Regions from separate parts of the Jeotgalibacillus sp. JSM ZJ347 genome, predicted to be linked through region 2. Evidence: riboswitches for the same ligand, from Rfam matches in the RefSeq annotation. Region 2 holds a riboswitch; the other holds the start of a gene.

The links. Region 2 has a riboswitch for S-adenosylmethionine ahead of ACH6CZ_RS13035 (O-acetylhomoserine aminocarboxypropyltransferase/cysteine synthase family protein). Riboswitches for the same ligand answer to the same signal wherever they lie in the genome.
Region 1: linked by a shared signal. The riboswitch ahead of ACH6CZ_RS07730 (sulfite oxidase-like oxidoreductase) and the one ahead of ACH6CZ_RS13035 (O-acetylhomoserine aminocarboxypropyltransferase/cysteine synthase family protein) in region 2 are both predicted to bind S-adenosylmethionine.

The regions. Positions count from the first base shown of each region.
Region 1 is NZ_JBISEN010000002.1:382,692-385,817, reverse strand. Features, by position in the region: gene mtnA (S-methyl-5-thioribose-1-phosphate isomerase) at 1-116, opposite strand, end outside; gene mtnK (S-methyl-5-thioribose kinase) at 113-1,327, opposite strand; gene ACH6CZ_RS07730 (sulfite oxidase-like oxidoreductase) at 1,343-2,005, opposite strand; SAM riboswitch class I at 2,258-2,378, opposite strand; SAM riboswitch class I at 2,962-3,070, shown strand.
Region 2 is NZ_JBISEN010000004.1:92,034-95,159, forward strand. Features, by position in the region: gene ACH6CZ_RS13020 (ATP-binding cassette domain-containing protein) at 1-142, shown strand, start outside; gene ACH6CZ_RS13025 (hypothetical protein) at 114-854, shown strand; gene ACH6CZ_RS13030 (hypothetical protein) at 851-1,570, shown strand; SAM riboswitch class I at 1,663-1,780, shown strand; gene ACH6CZ_RS13035 (O-acetylhomoserine aminocarboxypropyltransferase/cysteine synthase family protein) at 1,896-3,126, shown strand, end outside.

The DNA.
Region 1 (3,126 bases), on a different contig from region 2:
CACACATCTTCAATGGTTTTCAAAAAGATATATTCCACTTCTCCGGGAAGCTTCTGCTGATTTAACAGTCGGATCGCATCGCCTTCCCAGATGACCGGTTTGATAAAGTTTGTCATTTTGCCAGCCCCTTCAGATAAGCAGTCAGGCTTTTCGGTGAGCGCCATACTGTGCGGTTGAAAATCAGAGATCTTCCAGTTTCAATCGCGCGCTGCTGAGCCTGCAGTCTGCCTGCATCGTCTTCAATGCCGTCAATATCCTCAACGTGCGCAAGGCCAATAATACGGCGGATTGTTTTACAGCCTGCAAATCCGAGCGTATCCTGCCAGATCTTTTCAAGCACATAATCTGCATACTGTCCTGTTCGCTGTCTTTCTTCAAACCCTTTTTCAAGTAAAAGCTCACGGTAGCGTTTTTCGAATACTGCCCACGTTTGTTCGATTGTTTCAAGCAAATAAGTATTAATCTCACTGCGTTTACTTTCATCTGCTCTTTCCTGCTGTGCAATATAGTTCAGCGTCAGGTTGGCAATAAATGCGCCAATATCAAATCCCGCCGGCCCGTAAAATGCAAATTCAGGATCAATGACTTTGGTTGATTCCTCTGTAACGAATACACTGCCTGTATGCAAGTCCCCGTGTAGCAGCGTTTCACCTTCAGTCAGGAATTGTTTTTTCAATTTTGCGACTTCAAAGATTAAACGATCATCCTGCCACAGTGACTCCACCGCTTCCTGAAGGTTTTCAGGGTACGAGTTGGATTCTGCATTTTGATAGGGGTCTGTAAAAACCAGCTTTTCTGTAATATCACACAGGTCAGGATTCACAAACTGACGTGCCAGCTTTTTCTTTTCGATCGGTCCAAGCGCTTCATCTGAGGCGTTGAACAGGTTTTCTGCAAGATAGATGCCAACGTGTGCTGAAATGTGGGGATACAGATTCCCTTCAAGCAATCCTTTTCTGAGAATCACATGATCAGACAGATCTTCCATTACCGTTACTGCAAAGTCATCGTCATAATCGAATACTTCCGGTACAAGTGAAGGTACATATTTCGCTGCTTCCTGCAGTGCCTGGCGCTCAATGCGTGCACGGTCTAGCGATAGCGGCCAGCTTTCTCCGACAACCTTTGCATATGGCAGCGCCTGTTTCACAACAAGTGATTTGTCAGTCTGCAGATCTTTGACGATAAACACGTAGTTCAGGTTGCCGTCTCCAACTTCCTTACACGTTACCTGCTCTTTATCCGTAATCAGTCCCTTTTGCTCTAAATAAACGAGGACACTCTGTTCAGTAAATGGTTCATACACATGCTCACGTACGTTTGTCATGATCGTTCCTCTCCTTTAATCAAATTCTTTTTTATGCCATTCATCTTCAGGAATATCAAGGTCCTCTCCTGAAAAACGCTCTTCTCTGAATACTTCACCGTAGTTATGAAATCCGTTACGCTCCCAGAATCCGGGGCGGTCTTCCTGTAAAAATTCAATCCCTCTGATCCACTTCACACTCTTCCAGAAATACAGGTGTGGTACGATCAGTCTGAATGGATACCCATGCTTTGCTGTCAGCGGCTTTCCTTCAAATGAGTGTGCCAATATAATATCTTCTTTCAGCAGATCCTCAAGCGGTAAATTCGTTTCGTAATCATGGTCTCCATAGATCATCACGTGCTTTGTTCCTTCTGGAATCTCATAGCCTTTCAGTAAGTCCCTGATCGTAACGCCTGTAAATGCATTATCGAATCTCGACCACCTTGTAACGCAGTGGATATCTTTGACAATTGTCGTCTGCGGCAGCTGCATGAGCTCGTCATATGTAAATTTCCTTTTTGCTGCACCCTCACCAAATATCGTGAAATCCCATGTAGCAAGATTGTATTCAGGGACTTCTCCTTCATGCAGAATCGGAAATTTTTCTGTCAGCGTCTGACCTGGCGGGAGTCTGCCATCGTGTGTATTTTTCTGTACCGGCGGCCGAGCTTTTTTCAACCGTTCTGCCTTACCCATTGTTTCACGCTCCTTGTTTACTTCTGTATAAGCCGGCAGATGATCTCCGCTTCAGGCGGACGCTTTCCGCAGGGCCGGCGGTGAGCCTCCTCGCGCTTCGCACTGCGGGGTCTCACCTGTCCGGCTTCTCCTGCTGGAGTCGCCGCCTTACGCTCCAATCATCTGCTGTGCAGACACACTATTTTTTTATTAAATTTAAAAATAAAAAGCCCCTTTCTAAGATAGAAAGAGGCAGAATTAGACTGATTCGACCTCTTATCTCTCAGACCATTACGTCTGTTGGATGTAGCACCGTGTCCCTGCTGAATGTATACAGCGGGGCCGGTTGCCGGGCTTCATAGGGCCAATTCCCTCAGCCAACTCTCGATAAGAGTGGTGTATGTAGTTGGTTGTTTTTGGTTATTGCGATTTCATAATTGCAAGTTTACGGAATTGACTGACGGTTTGTCAACGGGTTTTTTAAAATTAATTTTTGAAGGCTTCCGGTAACCGCTGTTGACCTGCGTTCCAGGCGGATGCTTTCCGCGGGGACGGCGCTGAGCCTCCTCACGCTGCGCCTTGCGGGGTCTCAGCTGTCCGTCACATCCCGCTGGAGTCACCGCCTTCCACTCCGGTCAACAGCTTAATTTGTCTGTTAAAAGTATATATAGTTGGTTGATCAATTATTTCACATCCTTTTAAGTTTGTTAAAAAAATCTTACTATCTGTACAGCGAATGATTGAAGCGGAAGGGGGCGACTCCTGCGGCAGGAAGGGACAGGTGAGGCAATAGCAAAGCCTGCTGGCTCAACGCCCGGCCGCGAAGTCCCCTGAAGCGGAAATCATCCGCCAAACTATAAAGCAGTCATATATTTGCAAACCAAAAATATAATTTTCTGAAAAAACTGCTTGACGGCTTTGAAGATGTCTGCCATAATTCGGTACATGATTTTAAATCCAACCGAATACGTATGAAACTCTTATAAAGAGCAGGTGGAGGGACGAGCCCGATGAAACCCGGCAACCTGTTTCAGCTTATGCTGATTCAAGGTGCTAATTCTCACAGCGACAGCTGAAGGATAAGAGGAAGAACGTTCATTTTGATGTCCGCTTCCTCTTTGGGAGCGGATTTTTTATTTCTG
Region 2 (3,126 bases):
AAATCATTTTACAGCAACTGAAAAGGCAGCAGCACGCGATCTTAGATTCGCACCTGTATCTGCGAGTGATCTATGTGTGTACCTGACGAGAAGAAACATAGGGGGAATTGATGATGTCTTTAGCAACAGTCAGCACGGGTAATATCATCCGTCAGCAGGTCATCTACAAATGCTATGCAATGGCGGATTTATGGAGAAGTCTGGTTGTGATTCAGTTAATTGCAATCTTTTTCTCTGCGCTGGGGTCCGGGGGAATGGGCACCTCAGATGATATATTCTCATTAAGCGTTTCCACATTCTCTAATGACATCGTCTTTTTCTTTACTGTTTTTTGGATGTTAGTTGCATCTGCACTGATCACATCGAAGAGTTACCGCTATGAAGATTTTTCATATGTGACAACGAGATTGATCAGCCAGGTGTCAAATGGTATTTTGCTGCTTGTTACGGTCTTGACAGCATCACTTTTTACGATTCTGAGTAATTATGTCATTTATCTGTCGATTTTTTTGTTCAGGAATGACGAGTTTTACCCTGGGCTAGCGACAGTCGGTGCTCCAGGTGAATTACTGCTGACTTTTTCAGCGATGTTCGGCTACCTGCTGATTGCATCCGCTGTCGGGTATTTTTTCGGGGTACTGATTCAGTTCAGTAAGTTTTTTATTGCCATTATTCCTCTCGTTCTGTTTGGACCCACCATGGTAAGGTCATTATTTATCTTTGAATTTGGTTATTATTTTTATGCACAGGAATCGTCAATCATCTTATTTATGACGAAAACAATCATCACCGCGCTCCTGTTATATGCTGCGAGCATCCTGGTCATGAATAGAAAAGAGGTGAGGGAAGTATGATGGTGCTATTACAGATTCTGCCGATTGCGTTAATGCTGCTGATTGCATTTTCATTTCTTATCTTGAGAAACAAAAAGATTGCTGTGAAACCTAAAAAGCCGCGCAGAAAAATGGTGCGGGAAATTTTCATTGGGTATACTGCTGTACTGATCTTATCAATGGCTGCATATTATGTATTGCCGGTATCGGGGGAAGAAGTGTCTCAAGTCTCTGATCCGCAGCGGGTTTCACAAGATGAGGGATGGTCGATTCATGAAAAAGCAACTCAGAACAGGTTTGATGAAATTGATCCGGCATACCTCATAGAGCAAAAAGAATTTGAGTATTCAAAATTGACTCTGGTAATGCCAGACAACCTTTCAGAGCGTGGAGACCCGGAAATTATCGTGACAGTGGATGGCGCGCTTGATGATCAGATTCTAATGGATGTTTATAAAACACCGTTTACTTTGAATGGCGTAGATATCACAGATGAAGTGGTACGTCCTGACGTAACCATAAAAAGTAACATGGTTTCAATTAGTAATGTATACGGTCAAAATGATTTGCACTATATCCAATTTAATCCTTCATTCGTTACAGAACAGTTTTTTAATGACGAACAAAGGAATCGTTATGGAGGGTTCGGCTATTCTTACGGCGTTCAGGTTGTTCACCTTTACGTGCCTGAAGACGTAACCATCATAGGAGAAGTGCAGCAGTTTCGAGCACAATAAAATAAATATTCAGAAAAAGGTTGACTTCCTTTTTCAGACTCTTTATAATCCTCAACAAGAGCAAAACACAACATGTACTTACAACTTTATAACTCTTATCCAGAGAGGCGGAGGGACTAGGCCCTGCGATGCCCGGCAACCAACGTATCAAATCCTGATACGGAAAGGTGCTAATTCCTACAGATCGTCATGCGGTCTGAAAGATAAGAGGAGGATATATAACCCTCTTCTTATGAAGGGGGTTTTTTTATTTTCCCCTTTCACCTTCACCCGGCACACACTTCACTGAAAAAATCCATCAACCCATTAAAGGAGAGATTCACTCATGACAAACAATCAGCCGCAATACAATATTGAGACGCTTTTACTTCACGGTGCAACAGAATCAGATCCGACAACAAATTCAAGGGCAATCCCAATCTATCAGACAACGTCTTATACGTTTGACAGCGCAGAGCACGCGCAGAACTTATTTGCACTGGCTGAAGAAGGTAACATTTATACGCGTATCGGCAATCCGACTGTCGCTGCATTTGAAAACCGTATCGCACTTTTAGAAGGCGGTGTTGGTGCCGTTGCGACGGCTTCAGGCATGGCGGCAATTACCTATGCAGTGCTGAATCTTGCAGGTGCAGGAGATGAAATTGTGGCAGCAGGAAATCTGTATGGCGGCACGTACAATCTTTTCGCGCAGACACTTCCGAGATACGGTGTGAATGTAAAGTTTGTTGATGGAACTGATCCTGAAAACTTCAGAAAAGCAATCGGACCGAAAACGAAAGCAGTATTTGCTGAAGTGATCGGAAACCCGAGTCTGCATGTGCTTGATACGGAAGCTGTATCGAAAGTCGCTCATGAAGAAGGCGTGCCGCTAATTGTGGACAGCACGTTTGCAACGCCTTATCTGAACAAGCCGATTGAGCACGGCGCAGATATTGTCGTCCACTCAGCAACGAAATGGATTGGCGGACACGGCACGACGATTGGCGGTGTAGTCGTAGATGCAGGCACGTTCAATTATGATAACGGACGCTTCCCGGATTTTACAACGCCTGACCCGAGCTATAATGGCCTGCGATTTGTAGATCTTGAAGCTGCAGCATTTATCGCGAAGCTGCGGGTGAATCTGCTGCGTGACACAGGCGCATGCCTCAGTCCCCAGAATGCATTTTACTTACTGCAGGGGCTTGAAACACTGCATCTCAGAGTAGAGCGCCACGTAGAAAATGCCCTGAAAGTAGCTGAATACCTGGATCAGCATCCTTCAGTTGACTGGGTACAGTATCCGGGTCTTGAAAGCCATTCATCTTATGAAGCAGCGAAAAAGTATCTTCCTAAAGGTGCCGGCTCAATCATCGTATTTGGCATTAAGGGCGGACGTGAAGCGGGCAGAAATGTGATTGATCACACGCAGCTGTGGTCGCATGTTGCAAACGTTGGTGATGCAAAGTCATTAATTATTCATCCGGCTTCCACAACGCATGCCCAGCTGACAGATGAAGACCTGGAGGCAGCAGGCGTTAAGCAGGAACAAATCAGATTATCAGTCGGGATTG